Regions from separate parts of the Nocardia sp. NPDC057663 genome, predicted to be linked through region 2. Evidence: predicted binding sites of a transcription regulator. Region 2 holds the regulator's gene; the other holds the start of a gene.
The links. The regulator HspR, encoded in region 2, represses chaperone genes until heat shock. The targets are predictions, from matches to a motif close to ANNTGAGTNNNNNNNACTCANNT.
Positions count from the first base shown of each region.

Region 1: a site for HspR is predicted at 2,996-3,018, ahead of lon (endopeptidase La). Genes of this name have one in related genera too.

Region 1 is NZ_JBHVHX010000006.1:72,017-80,995, forward strand. It holds partial or broken gene ACFVAV_RS15895 (PaaI family thioesterase) at 1-338, shown strand, start outside; gene lon (endopeptidase La) at 567-2,981, opposite strand; gene ACFVAV_RS15905 (DUF3068 domain-containing protein) at 3,134-4,204, opposite strand; gene ACFVAV_RS15910 (DUF2613 domain-containing protein) at 4,201-4,371, opposite strand; gene ACFVAV_RS15915 (hypothetical protein) at 4,401-5,177, opposite strand; gene ACFVAV_RS15920 (TetR/AcrR family transcriptional regulator) at 5,262-5,870, shown strand; gene ACFVAV_RS15925 (protein kinase) at 6,168-7,925, opposite strand; gene ACFVAV_RS15930 (hypothetical protein) at 8,171-8,979, shown strand, end outside.
Region 2 is NZ_JBHVHX010000001.1:972,405-981,383, reverse strand. It holds gene ACFVAV_RS04645 (dynamin family protein) at 1-450, shown strand, start outside; gene ACFVAV_RS04640 (hypothetical protein) at 480-782, opposite strand; gene ACFVAV_RS04635 (MarR family winged helix-turn-helix transcriptional regulator) at 867-1,337, opposite strand; gene ACFVAV_RS04630 (MFS transporter) at 1,422-2,999, shown strand; gene ACFVAV_RS04625 (hypothetical protein) at 3,073-3,354, opposite strand; gene dnaK (molecular chaperone DnaK) at 3,712-5,556, shown strand; gene grpE (nucleotide exchange factor GrpE) at 5,553-6,122, shown strand; gene dnaJ (molecular chaperone DnaJ) at 6,147-7,337, shown strand; gene ACFVAV_RS04605 (heat shock protein transcriptional repressor HspR) at 7,337-7,738, shown strand; gene ACFVAV_RS04600 (FAD-binding oxidoreductase) at 8,355-8,979, shown strand, end outside.

The DNA.
Region 1 (8,979 bases), on a different contig from region 2:
CGGAATTCGGGGACGGCGCGGCCACCCTGGTCATCGAGATCCAGCCCGAACACGGTCAGCAGTTCGGTTTCGTGCACGGTGGGGTGCTCGCCTACGCGGCGGACAACGCGCTCACCTTCGCCGCGGGTACCGTCCTCGGCCCCAACGTCCTGACCGGCGGCTTCACCATCACCTACCTGCGCCCCGCCATGGGCGAGCGCCTGCGCATCCACGCCACCGTCCTGGGCGCCACCCGCCGCCAGGCCGTCACCCACTGCGACGTCTACGCCGAAACCGAGGGCGAGGAACCGACACTGTGCGCGGTGGCCCAGGGAACGACCCGGCGCGTGGAAAAGGACCTCGCCCCGTCCGCCGCGGCCGACGCCGAAGAAGACCCGGAATTCGATGACGACGCTGATTTCGACGACGAGTTCGGCGAGGACCAGGACACCTTCGAGACCGATCAGCTCCCGATCATCACCGCCGAGGACGCGGCCCCGCTGCCGCCGACGGTCAGCCGATAGAACAACTGGCGCAATCGTGCAATTCGGCTCGGAAATGCACGATTACGCCAGTTCGGCGTTCTGTCAGGCCGTGTACGCCAGCTTGTCGGCCGCCGGTTCGGCGATCGGCTCGATGGCGTAGGCCAGGATGTCGGCCACGTCGGCGACGGGGCGGACATCCAGGGCGGCCAGTACTTCCGCCGGGACCTCGTCGAGGTCCGGTTCGTTGCGGGCCGGGATGAAGACCGTCTTCAGACCGGCTCGCTGGGCCGCGAGCAGCTTCTGCTTCACGCCGCCGATCGGCAGCACCCGGCCGTTGAGGGTGACCTCGCCGGTCATGCCCACATCACCGCGGACCTGGCGGCCCAGTGCCAGCGAGACCAGAGCCGTGACCATGGTGACGCCTGCCGACGGGCCGTCCTTGGGCACCGCACCCGCCGGGAAGTGGATGTGGATATTGCGGTCGAGGACCTTCGGTTCGATGCCGATCTCCGCCAGGTGCGAGCGCACGTAGGTGAGGGCGATCTGCGCCGACTCCTTCATGACGTCGCCGAGCTGACCGGTGAGGGTGAGCGAGCGCTCGCCCTCGGCGGCATTGGCCTCGATGTAGAGCACATCGCCACCGGCGCCGGTGACCGCCAGACCGGTCGCCACGCCGGGGACCGCGGTGCGTTCCACCGAGTCCGGGGTGAACCGGGGACGGCCGAGGTAGTCGGTCAGGTTGTCGACGTCGACGATCAGACCCGTTGCCGCACTGTCGTAGCCGAGTGACGGATCGTAGCCGAGACCGAGGTCGAGCACGTCGGCGCCGGAATCGGTTGCGGGCGAGCCGGCTACGGACAGCTTGGTCGCCGCCTTGCGCAATGCCTTGGCGACCAGGCGCTCCATCTGGCGCACCCCGGCTTCCCTGGTGTAGTTCGCCGCGATCTCGCGCAACGCCGCGTCGGTGATCGAAACCTCCTGCGCGGTCAGTGCGTTGCGTTCCAGCTGCCGTGGCACCAGGAAGTCGCGGGCGATGGCCACCTTGTCGGCCTCGGTGTAGCCGTCGACGGTGATGAGCTCCATCCGGTCCAGCAGCGGGCCGGGGATGGTGTCCATGACATTGGCCGTCGCGATGAACAGCACGTTCGACAGGTCGAGGTCCAGGTCCAGGTAGTGGTCGCGGAAGGTGTGGTTCTGCGCGGGGTCGAGGACCTCGAGCAGCGCCGCCGCCGGGTCACCGCGGAAGTCGGAGCCGACCTTGTCGATCTCGTCCAGCAGGACAACGGGATTCATCGAACCCGCCTCCTTCACCGCGCGCACGATCCGGCCGGGCAGCGCGCCCACGTAGGTGCGGCGGTGGCCACGGATCTCGGCCTCGTCGCGCACGCCGCCGAGGGCGACGCGAACGAACTTGCGGCCCAGCGCCTTCGCGACGGACTCACCCAGCGAGGTCTTGCCGACGCCGGGCGGACCGACCAGCACGAGCACCGCGCCCGAGCCACGTCCACCGACGACCTCGAGACCACGCGAGGCCCGGCGCGCACGCACCGCCAGGTACTCGACCATGCGGTCCTTCACCTCGTCCAGGCCGTGGTGATCGGCGTCGAGCACGGCGCGCGCGGCCGAGACATCGGTGCTGTCTTCGGTTTTCACCGTCCACGGCAGGTCGAGCACGGTGTCGAGCCAGGTGCGGATCCAGCCCGATTCCGGGCTCTGATCGCTGGCCCGCTCCAGCCTGCCGACCTCGCGCAGCGCCTCGGCGCGCACGTTCTCGGGCAGGTCGGCGTTCTCCACGCGGGTGCGGTAGTCGTCGGCGCCGTCGGGTTCGTCCTCGCCGAGTTCCTTGCGGATGGCGTTGAGCTGCTGGCGCAGCAGGAACTCGCGCTGGCTCTTCTCCATGCCGTCGCGGACGTCCTCGGAGATCTTGTCGGTGACCTCGACCTCGGCGATGTGGTCCTTGATCCACTCGATCTGCTTGGTCAGCCGGACGACGACGTCCGGGGTCTCCAGCAGCTCGCGCTTCTGCTCGTCGGACAGGTACGGCGCGTAGCCGGCCGTGTCGGCGATGGCGTCCGGCTTGTCGAGCTGGTTGACGATGTCGATGATCTGCCACGCCTCCCGCCGCTGCAGCACCGCGACGACCAGCTTCTTGTATTCGGCGGCGAGTTCGGTGGTCCGCTCGTCGGGCGCCGCCTCCTCGACCACTTCGGCCTCCACCCACAGGGCCGCGCCGGGCCCGGTCACGCCGTGCCCGATCCGCGCCCTGCGCTCGGCCTTCAGCACGGCGGCGGGAGCGCCACCGCGCATCCGCCCGACCTGCTCGATCGAGGCGACGACGCCGTAGGAGGCGTACCCCTCGTCCAGCCTGGGCGCGACGAGTACGGCGCCGGTCTTCCCGGCCTGCGCGGCGTCGATGGCGGCCTGCGCGGATTCGTCCAATTCGATGGGCACGACCATGCCCGGCAGCACGATCGGATCGGTGAGGAACAGCACCGGCAGGTTCTGAGCTGTAGTCATGTCGACCCTTCCAAAGTTGAGCTTTGCTGACTCAACCCGGGGGGGTGGTGGTTTGTTCCTACCGGTGCCGTCGTTCACCGACGGCGAACGACGAAAGCAGCGCGGCCTCCCCGGAGTGATCCGGAGAGGCCGCGCTGTGCAGGGGAACCGAGTCAGAGGTTCGAGGTGCGGAGTTGTTCGGTGGGCGGGTCGTAGGTGCGGCGCGAGGTGGAGCCGCCGCTCAGGACGCCCAGGACGGCGCCGGCGATGAGCAGGATCGCGGCGAGGATGCCCAGGATGATCGGCAGGGTCTTGCCGAACAGGTCGAGCTTGTCGAGGCTCTCCTGGGTGACGGCCATCTGCGCGTCGATGGTCTCCTCGTCGAAGACGAGGTGTGCCTTCAGCGCGGTGACGTCGACCTGGTTGGCGCTGCGGCCGTAGTACAGGTGGATGGACTCGCCGCCCTTGAGGACCGCGCCGGTCCGCGGCTCGACCCACAGGTCACGGGTGTTGGTGTAGAAGCGGGTCATCGTGACCGGCTCGTCGCCCTCGAGGCCCCACTTGGCGGCCGGGAGGCTGAGCTTGTTGGTCGCGGCGGGAACCACGTCGTTCATGTTCGTCACCGGGATGGTCTGCCGGAAGTGGTAGACCGGCACGCCGTTGATCTCGGCCTCCTCGACGAAGTCGATGGGCCGGGTCGAGCGGGCGTTGGTGTCGAAGTAGGGGTACGACTTCTTCTCGGTGCCGATCGGGAAGCGGTACTGCAGGCCCTGGCGAGTCAGGGCGTCGGCCACCGAGGCGCCCGACTTGTCGACGGTGACCGCGAGCGAGCTGTTGGGCGAGGCGTCGACGGGCTGACCCGTCACGCGGTCGATGGTCACCCGGTCGATCGAGGCGGTGAGGATGCCGGTGTCGCCGTCGCGGTCGTCACGACGCAGGGTCTGGCCGGCCTGGACCGTCATCTCGTCGGAGCCCGACGGCTCCTCGACGGTCAGGAAGCGCTGCGAGACGACCGGGACGTTCTTGTCGACCTTGGCCGAGCCCTCCGGCGAGGTGAGCGACTTCGCGTCCAGCACAAGGCTTTCCTCGCCCGGCACACTCTTGGCAATCGTGGTGATCCGCAGATCCAGCGGGGTCTTGGCGACCTTGCCGACGGTGTAGGTGGGAATCATGACAGCGGCGGCGAGCAGCAGCGCGCCGAGTCCGACGAGAATGCAGGCGATCATCCTGCGCCCGCTGTTCATCGGCTGCCGTACTGCACGTTGCCGAGCACCGACGAGCCGGGGTCAGCGGTGGTCTCGGGTGCTGGGATCGAATTCTGTTGCGCGCCTGCGGTGATGCCGAGCACGGCAATCACCCCGAGGATCGCGCCGGCCAGACCGCTGATCAGGCCGGGGACGGCAAACTTCATAGATCGAAACTCCAATACGTGGCGTCGGCTCAAGCGACGGAGAAGAACCCGAGGGTCGGGGCGAACGAGCAGGTCCGGTCACCATCGGCGGTGGTCGTGGTGAGCGAACCGGTGATCACCGCGGCGACCCGGCCCGAACCGGTGTCGGCGATGGCGGACAGGGTGGCCGGTCCGTCCGGGTTGATTCCGGCCGCGGTGGTGAGCGGCAGGGTGCCGGTGCGCCGGTTGTCCAGGTTGACCCACTGCACCGTCATCGGCGGGTTCTGCACGACGGTAGCCGTTTTGGTACCCAGCGCGGTGAAGACGAAACCGGTCTGGCCCGCGGCGGGCCCGGGCGGCGGCAGCTCGGCCGGGCCGGGTACGGCCAGCGCGGTGCCGACGGAATCGGAGGTCGGGCCGATGCAGCCCTTGCCGATGGTCGGGTAGAGGAACTGCGCGATCCGCGGTCCGTCCGACGGCGGGAGCTCGGGGCCACCGCCACCACTACCGTCGAGGAAGGTGATGACCCGCTCGAGCGTCGACTTGACCTGCGCGGGGATGCCCGGAGTGGCGAGCAGCACGCGCGCCTGGGCCAGGATCGCGCCCTGCGCACCATCCGCGATGGGGGCCGGGGCGGAGATGGCGCTTACGATCGACGGTGCCAGCGCGGCCAGCGTCTCGGAGGGTACGTTCTCCGCGATCGCCGGAACGCTCGGCTGTGCCGCTGGCCGCGGGGCAGCCATGGTCGATGCCGGTGCGGCGAGTGAGGCACTCACCGCTAGTACGAGAGCGGACAAAGCGGTCCGCGAGCCTCGGGTGCGCAGCACTGGTCAGCCGTCCTTCTTTGTGGGGATTGGTTGGAGCAGTCCGGAAAGGTAAGTGTGATCCCGGGTTTCAGATACATTGGAGAGGTGACTACAGCGGACAGGCGGTATGGGGGTCGTACAGTCGTCGCGCGTAAAGCCGAACGGCGCCAGCGGTTCCTGGAAGCAGCGACGCGAATCTTCGCCGAACGCGGGTACGTCACGTGCTCGCTCGCCGAGGTGTGCGCGGCGGCCGGGCTGTCCAAGCGGCAGTTCTACGAGGAGTTCGAGACACGCGAGGACGTGCTCATCGCGGCCTACGACCGCATCCAGAACGACGCGGCGGCCGCGGTCGCCGCGGCGGTGATCGAGCACGGCGACCCGGAGTCCGCGCTGCGCGCGGGCCTGGCCGCCTACCTGGAATCGCTCGGTTCCGACCCGTACCGCGCGCAGGTGGCGCTGATCGAGGTCGTCGGGGTCAGCGATCGGATGGAGAACCATCGCCGGGAGCGGCGCCACACCTGGTCGGCGCTGATCGAGTCCGCGCTGGCAGGCAAGGGCGTCCGGCTGCGCGGCGACGCGCAGCTCACCACGGGACTGATCACCGGCGCGGTCAACGGTGTCGCGCACGAATGGCTGCTGCTCGACTCGCGCCCGCCGGTCGGCGAGCTGGTCGACCTGCTGACCGCCGCAGCGCTCTCGCTGGTCGTGGACTGATTTCCGCGCAACCGCCGGGAGGGTGGCAACATCACGCACTTGCCGCTTGCTCAACCCACTCCCTCTCCGGACATTGTGAGACCGGACGGCTTCACAGTGTGGGACGAGAGTCTGGCATAGTAGTGACCCAGATCGCAACGGCTGAAAATTTGAGATCGGCATCACCTGGGGAGATGTGCTGGTCACGGGTCCAAACAAGCTCGTGGTGGTAGTGAACCACCACCGGCCACGCGGGGTGTCCGGTTCGCCGTTTCGGACCTACCGGTACGTTGCCGGCAACCGGCCGGCAATCGACGATCAGGACTTCCGCAGGACGCCGGCGATGCTACCGCCGAGTACGCCCGGCGTGCTGTAGGCGAGGGTGCCGTCCGGCCGCAGGGTGACCGTCGAGGTCGCGCCCTCGTCGACACAGCCGCGCGCGCTCTTGCCGGTCAGCTTCGCCCGGAAGACGAGGCGGTCGGTGGTGGCTTCGACCAGGGTCTCCGACCGCTCACAGCGCTCACCGGAGATCGTGCCGGTGTTCGACGCGGTGGCCACCTTCTGCCCGACCTTGCCGTTGCCGATGGTCAGCTCGATCGCGAAGCGCACCGGACCGTCCGACGCCTGCCCCTGCCAGCTCCCGACGAAGGCACTGGGGACCGTGGTGGCCGGGGCGCCGGTGGCGGTCGGCGTGTCCGTGGCCTCGGCGACCGACGTCGTGTCGGCCACACCGCCGGCATCCGGCTGGTCTCGCAGCTGGATGCCGATCAGGAACGCACCTGCCGCGACCGCGGCCGCGACGGTCACCGCCGCGACCGCGAGGAGGTTACGGGTGCGGCGCGAGGCGGAGCGCTCGGGCAGGATCGGATGCGGTCCCGAGACGGCATCCGGACGGGTCGCCAGGTGCCAGGCTGTCGGCGTCATGGTGGGGTCACCGGCTCCGCCGACCGGCCGGCGGACAGTCGAATACGGCACGGGGGTGTACCCGCCGACGTTCGCCGCAGGCAGGGGAGCGCCAGGAGGCGGCGTATGGCCGCCGGTGGTCGCCGCAGGCAGGGCAACGCCAGGGGACGCCGTGTAGTACCCGCCGGTCGCCGCAGGCAGGACAGCGCCGGCGTGCCAGCCGGTGGCAGCCCGGTCCGGTATCGAGGTATCCGGCGTGCCGAGGCCGGCTGAGAAGTCGGCCGGGCCGGAATCCAGGTCGAGCAAGCGCACCGCTCGCATGCTGACCTCCTCGAGCACGGCGGGCGGCAGCCACCCGGATCGCTCGGGCCTGCCGATTCCGGCGAGCTCGGACAGGACTTCCTGCGGTGTGGGTCTGGCCGCGGCGTCCTTGGCCACGCAGGCCGCGACCAGCGGGCGCAGCGACGGCGGCAGGCCCGCCAGGCGCGGCTCCTCGTAGACGATCCGCCACAGCATCTGCACGATCTCGGCGGTGCCGAACGGGCCGTGCCCCGATGCGGCGAAGGTCAGCACACCACCGAGCGCGAACACATCGCACGCGGGCCCGAGCGGTTCGCCGGTGACCTGCTCCGGGCACATGAAACCCGGTGAGCCGATGACCTTTCCGGTGGTGGTGAGCGCGGTGTCCTCGACCGCTCGCGCGATACCGAAGTCCACCACCTTCGGTCCGTCGACGGCCAGCAGTACATTCGACGGCTTCAGATCGCGATGCACCACGCCCGCACCGTGAATCGCGACGAGCGCTTCGGCCAGCCCGTGGCCGAGGGCGAGCAGCGACGGTTCGGCGAAGGGACCGAACCGGGCCACCGCGTCCGAAAGCGCGAGACCGGCAACGTAACCGGTGGCCAGCCATGGTGGATCGGCGTCGACATCGGCGTCGAGCACGGGCGCGGTGAACGCCCCGCCGACCCGGCGCGCGGCGGCCACCTCCCGGCGGAACCTGACCCGGAACTCGGGGTCGCCCAGCAGATCCGGCCGGATCACCTTCACCGCGACGGTGCGCCCGCCCGCATTGCGGCCCAGGTACACCTTGCCCATCCCGCCGGCGCCGAGAACGCCGAGCAGCCGGTACGCCCCGATCTGGCGTGGATCGTCGCTGCCGAGGGGTTGCATCGCGGATACCTGTTCCACCACCGGTCCCCTCCGAACATGAGCACTTGTCTGCCCGGTCACTCTAACCGCACGATCAGACGACGAACTGGGCTCGTGACCAGGTCCATCGGGCGCGGAGATCCGGCCGCCGGCGGCCTCGGCAAACGGGGTCGCGACGCCGTACCCCATCGAGACCGGTCAGAATGTGATTGCCTTATTCTCACGTTCTTCACGTTCTTCGCGCGTCAGCACTAGGGGGCTCCTCGATGACCACACTGGCCTCCGGACTCTTCATCGATTGGGAAGAGCTGACGGGGCAGTCGAAATTTGTGGTCGAGCTGGTGAGCTTCCCGATCTTCTGCGCGGTGGCGGGCTGGCTCACCAACTGGACCGGCGTGCTCATGCTGTTCTGGCCGCTGCATTTCAAGGGCTTCCGGGTACCGATGCTGCATGTCCTGTACCCGTATCTGCCGCGCCGGGTCCAGGTCCTGCCGACCTTCTCCGGCGACGGGCGCAAGCTCGGTTTCCAGGGCTTCATCCCCGCCCGCTCCGAGAAAATGGCGAGTATCTGCGTCGACAAGGCGCTGATGCGCATCGGCAGCCCGCGCGATTTCATCCATGAACTCGATCTGGACGGCATCGGCGACTATCTCGCCGAACGGGCCCGCGACCAGGTGCGGCCGATCGTCGACGAGATCATGTACCGGGAGAATCCCGATCTGTGGCGCTCGCTGCCGCGGCCGGTGAAGCAGGCCGTCTACCAGCGGGTCGACCGGCAGCTGCCCGCGCTGGGTCGGCGCGCGTTCGCCAGCCTGGGCGACAACATCGACCAGCTGCTCGACGTCAAGAACTTCGTGATCAGGTACCTGGAGAAGAACCCGACCATTCTCAAGGACCTCACCACCACCATCGCCGCGCCGGAACTGAAGTTCATGGCGCGGATCGGCCTGCTCGGCGCGCCGTTCGGCCTGGTGCTGGCGCTGTACCTGCACGTGCACTCGCAGATCCCGTACTGGGGACTGGTGCCCACGTGGGTGATCGTGCTGCTGGCCTCGGCCGCGATCGGCGTCATCGT
Region 2 (8,979 bases):
GAATTGCGTTCGGTATTGGAGATCCAATTCGGCCAGCGCGCAGAAGAACTGAAGGCTCATTCGGCGCTGAGCACCCTGAACCGGATCCTGTCGGCCTATCCCGGCACCGAGGCCGACCGACTGTTGCCCCGTGTCCGCGCCCGCCTCGCCGACGTACACGGCTTCACCGAACTCCGCCTCCTCGGCCGCCTGCGCACCGACGAATTGCCCCTCCCCCCACCGGTACTCGCCGACCTGCACCGCATCCTCGGCGGCACCGGCGTGGCACCACACCTTCGCCTCGGCCTCCCCGCCGAGGCCGACCCGAACACCCTGCGCACCGCAGCCTTCACCGCCGTCCGCACCTGGCGAGCCCGAGCCGCCCACCCCCTGGCCGACCAGTCCACCGCCACCGCCTGCCGAGCCGCCGCCCGCAGCGCAGAAGGAGTCCTGTCCGAACTACCCCGCTGACTGTCTGCGGCCGACGGCAGGTTCAGGTTCTAACCCCGCAGCACCGGCACGATCTCCTCGGCGAGGTACTGCTCCACCCCACGCCCGGCTCGCTCCGCCGCGACCACGGTGGTTTCCCGCTCATCGGCCTTGGCCGCCAGCGTCTTTCGTGATTCCGTCTCGACCCCGCCGCCGATGACGAGCAGGCGAACCTGCTCGCGGTCGAGGATATCCAGCGCTTCCTCGTCGAGGGTGGTGCCGAGGGCGCGGTAGCCGAGGTCGCCGATGTAGGTGATGGAGGTGTCGACCACGCTCTGACCGCGGCCGACGACGAGAAGATCAACGGTGTGCATACTCTTCCTTTCGCAGTGAAACGGTGAGTCGCAATGTCTTCCGGGCGCACCTTAGCCGGTTTCGTACCGTGACGATGCCCAAACCTACGCGGACGACCCGTCCATCGTCGCTCGTAGCCGCGCGATCAGTGCCTCGAACTGCTCGAGCTGCTCCGGCGAGTATTCGGCCAGGATCGCGTCCTGCGCGGCATTGACCGTGTGGAAGAACTCGTCGGCGAGGCGGCGCGCCTGCGCGCTGCACCGCAATGTCACCACCCGCCGGTCGGTGTGCTCGCGGCTGCGAGTGACGTATCCCGCCTGCTCGAGCCGGTTGATCAGGGTGGTCATCGCCCCCGAGGTCAGGGTGATCCGCTTGCCGAGCAGTGCGGGGGACAGCGGAGTGCCTGCCGCCTCGGCGGCGGCGATCTCCATCAGCGCGAAGGCGTCGGTCGAGTGCACGCCGAGGGTCTCGGCGAACCGGCGGCCGAGTTCGGTGAAGCTCGCGCCGTAGTCGATGAGCCCGGCGGCGAGCCGCTGCCGCCCCGTCGCGACATCGCCGGATGCCTGCTTCGCCATGTCGTCCTCTCGTTCGCCGTCCGATTGACAACCTACCGCCTGACATTTAGCTTCATCATAAAGTAACTTGATGATGGAGGTAAATTGCAGACCGAAACCGAGACCCCACCGCTGCGGTTGTGGCTGGGACTGATCGCCGTATCGCTCGGCGTCGCGTTGATCGTGGTCGACCTGACGATCGTGAACGTGATCGTCGCGCCGATCGTCGACGACCTGGCGATCACCTCGATTCAGGCGCAATGGATCCAGGAGTCCTACGCGATCGTCTTCGCGGCGCTACTGCTGCTCACCGGCAGACTCAGTGACCTCTACGGCGCCCGCAAACTGTTCCTGATCGGTCTCGTCGTCTTCGGCGTGACCAGCCTGCTCGCCGCGCTCGCGCCGAGCGGCGGTCTGCTGATCGCGGCGCGCTTCCTGCAAGGCGTCGGCGGGGCGATGATCCTGCCGACCTCACTGGCCCTGGTGAATGCCGCCTTCACCGGGAAGGCGCGCGGGCAGGCCTTCGCGATCTGGGGTTCCACGATCGGTGCGGCCGCCGCGGTCGGCCCGCTGCTCGGCGGCTGGCTCGCCGACTTCTCCTGGCGCTGGGCCTTCGGCATCAACATCCCGATGGTGGCCCTGATCATGGCCGCGGTGCTGATCTATCTCCCGGTGTCGTCGAGCTCCGCGGGCCGCGTGGATTGGGTCGGTGCCGCGCTGTCGGCGCTCGGCCTCGGCCTGCTCGCGTTCGCCCTGATCGAAGGTCGTCACTACGGGTGGCTGATCGTCACCGAACCGCTGACCATCGGTGAATTCGCCTGGCGCAGCGGACCATCCCCGGTATTCGTCGCGCTCGCCATTGCGGTGCCGACCCTCGGGCTGTTCTGGCGCAGGCAGGCGCGGCTCGGCAGCGCGGACGAGCAGCCCCTGCTCGATGTGCGGCTGTTCGCCATCGACTCGTTCCGCAAGGGCAATGTGGTGACCCTGCTCGTCGGCCTCGGCGAGTTCGGCATCATCGCGGTCCTACCGCTGTGGATGCAGTTCGCGCTCGACTACACCGCGCTGCAGGCGGGTCTGGCGCTGGTGCCGCTCGCGATCGGCAGTTTCGTCGCCAGCGGCGCGAGCTTCTCGATGACGGCGTCGGTCTCGGCGCTGGGCCAGGTCAGGATCGGCTTGCTGCTGGAAGCCGCCGGTCTCGCGCTGCTCGGCCTGTTCGCCGCGGCCGACAGCAGCTGGTGGTCGATCGCCGTCGCCCTGTTCGTCTACGGCATCGGCGTCGGCTTCGCCACCGCCCAGGTCACCAATGTCGTGCTCGCCGACGTGCCCGCCGAGAGCGCGGGCCAGGGCTCGGGAATCCAGAGCGCCGCACGCGAACTCGGCTCGGCGCTCGGTATCGCGGTCCTCACCACCGTCTTCTTCAGCACCCTCGGCACCGGCCTGCGCGACCGCCTGGCCGACGCGGACCTGTCCGAAGCCGAGGTACACCGGCTGGCCTCGACCGTCACCGACAGCGCCGGATCGGTGATCCCAGCCCTCGCCGAGGACCCGCACGCACTCCCCATCGCCGAGGCGGCCCGGGCAGCCATGGCGGCAGGTATCGAGGTGTCGAGCTACCTGTGCGCGGGCCTACTCGTACTCGCCCTGGCGACAACCGCATTCGTCAAACCGGCGCGAAACGGCTAGCGGAACAGGATTTCTCGCACAGACGCGGTTGTCGCGGGCACATCGGCCCGCGGCAACCGCGTCGTGTCGAAACTCAGAGGAAGTACGCGGTCCCCGAGGAACTGCCGGTCCCGTACCCCAGGCTCTTGGCGAACTCCCGCACCGCGATCAGCGCATGCCCCACCGGCCCCGGATCGCTGCACGATCCGCCGACGGAAGAGAACGTGCACCCGTCGTCGGCGACGGCGACACCGACGTGCCCGTCGGCGGCCGCCGCGTTCCCCGCGCCCGTCATCAGCCCGCCGACCACGGCAGCGGCGAGGACGGCCCCGCCGACCCCGCGCTTCCACTGAATACTGCTCTTCGATGCACGCATGACTCCGAAGCTATCCTGCGGGCGTACCCATCGGCCGCCCCCAATATTCGGGGCAACGGGCCACGATCCGACCAGTGCCCGGTCGCCATGAGCGATCCGTCACGATCCCGCGTCGCGCCGCAGTTGAGCGCAGTCGTGGCAAGAATGGCCGAGGGGTCGGGAAGATTTTTTCGGGCGGCGGGAATGAATCGTCGCAGCTACTGGTTGTGCTGATCAACGATGTTGAGCGCATCGGACTCAAGTTCGGGTTGACGCCCGGCGCCCCGCGAGGGCAGGATTGAGCCCACTGCGCTCAGCGTTGCTGAGAAAGTTGCACTGAGTACGACAACTCAGTACGTCAAACAGGAGGAAATCACTATGGCTCGTGCGGTCGGAATCGACCTCGGGACTACGAACTCTGTCGTCGCCGTTCTCGAAGGCGGCGAGCCGGTCGTCGTCGCGAACTCGGAAGGCTCGCGCACCACCCCCTCGATCGTCGCGTTCGCGAAGAACGGTGAGGTGCTCGTCGGGCAGCCCGCGAAGAACCAGGCCGTCACCAACGTCGACCGCACCATCCGCTCGGTCAAGCGCCACGTCGGCACCGACTGGAGCACCGAGATCGATGGCAAGAAGTACACCTCGCAGGAAATCTCCGCGCGCACGCTGATGAAGCTGAAGCGCGACGCCGAGGCCTACCTCGGTGAGGAGATCACCGACGCGGTCATCACCGTCCCCGCCTACTTCGAGGACGCCCAGCGTCAGGCCACCAAGGAAGCCGGCCAGATCGCCGGCCTGAACGTGCTGCGCATCGTCAACGAGCCCACCGCGGCCGCGCTCGCGTACGGCCTGGACAAGGGCGACAAAGAGCAGACCATCCTGGTCTTCGACCTCGGTGGCGGCACCTTCGACGTCTCGCTGCTGGAAATCGGCGAGGGCGTCGTCGAGGTCCGCGCGACCTCCGGTGACAACCACCTCGGTGGTGACGACTGGGACGAGCGCGTCGTCACCTGGCTGGTCGACAAGTTCAAGGCCAGCTCGGGCATCGACCTGACCAAGGACAAGATGGCGCTGCAGCGTCTGCGTGAAGCCGCCGAGAAGGCGAAGATCGAGCTGTCCTCCAGCCAGTCGACCTCGATCAACCTGCCCTACATCACCGTCGACGCGGACAAGAACCCGCTGTTCCTCGACGAGCAGCTGACCCGCGCCGAGTTCCAGAAGATCACCTCCGATCTGCTGGATCGCACCCGCGCGCCGTTCCAGTCCGTGATCAAGGACGCCGGCATCAACGTGGCCGACATCGACCACGTCGTGCTCGTCGGTGGCTCCACCCGTATGCCCGCCGTCTCCGACCTGGTCAAGGAACTGACCGGCGGCCGTGAGCCGAACAAGGGCGTGAACCCGGACGAGGTCGTCGCCGTCGGCGCCGCCCTGCAGGCCGGTGTGCTCAAGGGTGAGGTCAAGGACGTCCTGCTGCTCGATGTCACCCCGCTGTCGCTGGGCATCGAGACCAAGGGCGGCGTGATGACCAAGCTCATCGAGCGCAACACCACCATCCCGACCAAGCGGTCCGAGACCTTCACCACGGCCGACGACAACCAGCCGTCCGTGCAGATCCAGGTCTTCCAGGGTGAGCGCGAGATCGCCTCGCACAACAAGCTGCTCGGCTCCTTCGAGCTGACCGGCCTGCCCCCGGCCCCGCGTGGCGTGCCGCAGATCGAGGTCACCTTCGACATCGACGCCAACGGCATCGTGCACGTGACCGCCAAGGACAAGGGCACCGGCAAGGAAAACAAGATCAAGATCCAGGACGGCTCCGGCCTGTCCAAGGAAGAGATCGACCGGATGGTCAAGGACGCCGAGGCGCACGCCGCCGAGGACAAGGCCCGCCGCGAGGAGGCCGAGACCCGCAACCAGGCCGAGTCGCTGGTCCACCAGACCGAGAAGTTCATCGCCGAGAACGCCGACAAGGTCCCGGCCGACGCCAAGACGAAGGTCGAAGAGGCCATCGCCGAGGCGAAGTCCGCGCTGGCCGGCACCGACATCGCCGCGGTGAAGACCGCCGTGGAGAAGCTGGCGACCGAGTCGCAGGCCCTGGGCCAGGCGCTCTACGAGTCGCAGGCCGCCGACGCCGCTGCCGAGGGCAACGGCGCTGGTCCTGCCGATGATGACGGCGTCGTCGACGCCGAGGTCGTCGACGAGCCGGTGGACACGGAGAAGAAGTGACCGAGGCCAACTCCGAGCAGGAGCTGATCGAAGACATCGTCGAAGACACCGAGACGGACTCCGCCGCCGAGGTGGCGGAGCCCTCCTCCGACGGCGAGGTGGAGGCGCCGGTCAGCGACGAGCTGGCCGAGCGCACCGCCGACCTGCAGCGGTTGACCGCGGAATACGCGAACTACCGCCGCCGGGTCGAGCGGGATCGTCAGGCCAACATCGACGCGGCCAAGGCCGCGGTGGTGACCGAGTTGCTCGGTGTGCTCGACGACCTCGACCGCGCCAGGGCGCACGGCGACCTGGACGCGGGCCCGCTCAAGGCCGTCGCCGACAAGCTCGAGACCGCGCTGACCAAGCAGGGTCTCGTCGAGTTCGGCGCTGTCGGTGAGTCGTTCGACCCGACGCTGCACGAGGCAGTGCAGCACGAGGGTTCGGGCGCCGATCCGGTCATCGGCGTGGTGATGCGCAAGGGCTATCGGTTCGGCGAACGGGTGCTTCGGCACGCGCTGGTCGGGGTAACCGATGCCGAGGCCGTGGGGGCATCGGATTCGGATGCCGACGGCGACGACCAATAGGAACGCGAGAGGAGGAGATGCCCGGTGAGCCAACGGGAGTGGATCGAGAAGGACTTCTACAAGGAGCTGGGTGTCTCCTCCGGCGCCTCGCAGGACGAGATCAAGAAGGCCTACCGCAAGCTCGCTCGTGACCTGCACCCGGACTCCAACCCGGGCGACACCAAGGCCGAGGAGCGGTTCAAGGCGGTCAGCGAGGCCAATGCCGTGCTGTCTGATCCGGCCAAGCGCAAGGAGTACGACGACACGCGCCGCCTGTTCGCGGGCGGTGGCGGCGGTGCGCGCGCCTACGGCGGCGGGTTCAACCCCGGTGCCGGCGGCGGCGGCTTCTCGCAGGACTTCAACATCGGTGACATCTTCGGTCAGGCCGGTGGCGCGGGCGCCGCGGGCGACGGCGGGCTCGGCGATCTGCTGGGCGGGCTGTTCAACCGGGGTGGCGCGCGCGGTTCGAGCCGTCCGCGCCGTGGCGCCGATGTGGAGACCGAGACGACGCTGGGCTTCCGCGAGGCCGCCCAGGGTGTCACCGTTCCGCTGCGGATGACCAGTCCGTCGCCGTGCACCACGTGTCACGGCAGCGGCGCCAAGCCGGGCACCAGCCCGCGAGTGTGTCCGTACTGCAACGGTTCCGGCGTGGTCAGCCGTAATCAGGGCGCGTTCGGTTTCAGCGAGCCCTGCGACGACTGCCGCGGCACCGGGTCGATCATCGACGACCCGTGCTCGGACTGCTCGGGCACCGGCATCCAGAACCGCACCCGCACGATCACCGTCCGGATTCCGCCCGGTGTCAGTGACGGGCAGAAGATCCGGTTGGCCGGGCAGGGCGAAGCGGGCCTGCGTGGAGCGCCCTCGGGCGATCTCTACGTGACCGTGCACGTCAGCCAGGACAAGGTGTTCGGCCGCCAGGGCGACGACCTGACCCTGGTGCTCCCGGTGAGCTACAGCGAACTGGTGCTGGGGACAACGGTTTCCGTGCCGACGCTGGACGGCCGGGTCGGCGTGAAGGTGCCGCCGGGCACTGCCGACGGGCGTATCCTGCGGGTACGCGGTCGTGGTGTGCCCAAGCGCGGCGCGGCGGGCGGTGCCGGTGACCTGCTGGTCACGGTGAAGGTCGCGGTTCCGCAGAACCTGGACTCCGACGCCACCGATGCGCTCAAGCGCTATCAGGAGGCGGAGAGGTCCGGTGGCTTCGATCCGCGTGCAGGATGGGCGGGTGCCTGATGTCCGATGATCCGAAGTCCGCGTCGGGTGGGACCTCGCGTGCCGAGTTCTTCATGATCTCGGTGGCGGCTCAGCTGGCGGGTATGCACGCGCAGACGTTGCGCACCTATGACCGGCTGGGTTTGGTCACGCCCCAACGCACTTCGGGTGGCGGGCGCCGTTACTCGACCCGCGACGTCGAGCTGCTGCGCGAGGTGCAGCGGCTGTCGCAGGACGAGGGTGTCAACCTCGCGGGCATCAAGCGAATCATCGAGCTCACCAACCAGGTCGAGGCGCTCCAGCAGCGCGTCGAGGAGATGAGCGCGGAGCTGGAGCAGTTGCGGGCGGGCTACCGGCCCGACCTCTCGCCGCCCCAGCGCAGCACCGCGCTCGTGGTGTGGCAGCCGCGGCACCGGCGGTAGGGTTCCACGATTCGGCGAGCCCCCGGTTCACGATCCGCTCCGGCGGACGCGGGCCGGGGGCTCGTTCGTGTCCCGGTCAACCACCGGCGATCGACTGGTGACTATTCAGCAACCTATTTATTCGTGATCTTGGCCGGGCACCTCGGGGGTGCAGGGCTCTGAGGTGGGGATATATCTCGGGACCATCACGAAAGTTTGCTGGAGGGACGCTGAATTCGGCTCGATCGGAGGCTATTTCCCCCTGCTCGACCAGCCACTCCGACACTCCCTCTCCGCGTGTCGTGGCACGGCGCGTCGGACCGGGGGTGCCGGGTTCGTAGCGGAAGGGTCGCTCTACCAGGCACGTTGAGTTGCGGTTGCCGCGAACGCCGGGAAGATCACGGAAGCGTCTGGTCATGTTCACCCGTGATTAACAGTCTGCTGGTATGTTTTTAGCTGGTACTGATGAGGTACCAACCGGTTTATAACGAATTACATGCGTGATGTTTAAGAGTACGATTCCTAAGCTGGCAAACCTCGCCTAGACTTCTCGCATCGGCTGCTGACGAGTGTCCTCCCAGCCCGTCACTCGCCGGCGCGGCTAGCGTTCGATGGGCGAAACGAGGTTGTGACACATATGGATTCGCGGACTGTCGCTTTGATCCGTACTACGTTCAAGGCGGTTGCTGCGGAAGACGGTGGGCCCGAGAAGCTAGCCAGATCGTTCTACTCGATCCTGTTCACGGAGTATCCAGGTGTCCGTGACTACTTCCCGGCGGCCATGGACTCCCAGCGTGACCGGCTCGTCAAGGCGATCTCCTACGCGCTCGACCGGCTGGAAGAGCCGGACAAGCTGCTTCCGTTCCTTGCCCAGCTCGGGCGCGATCACCGCAAGTACGGTGTGCAGCCCGCCCACTATGTCGCGGTGGCCAACTCGCTGAAGTCGGCCATGCGCCAGTTCGCCGGCACCGAGATGTGGACCGACGAGGTCGCCACCGCCTGGGACGAGGGCCTGGCCACCATCAGCGGCGCGATGATCAGCGCCGCCGACAAGGAGACGACGCCCGCGGCGTGGTCGGCGACCGTGATCGAACGCCGCGAGGTGCTGCGCAACCTGGCCGTCATCCGCGTCCAGCTCGACCAGCCGATGCAGTACGCGGCGGGCCAGTACCTCAGCGTGCAGGTGCCCGCGCGGCCCCGGATGTGGCGCTACCTCTCCCCGGCCAACCCGGCGAACGCCAACGGCGAGATCGAGTTCCATG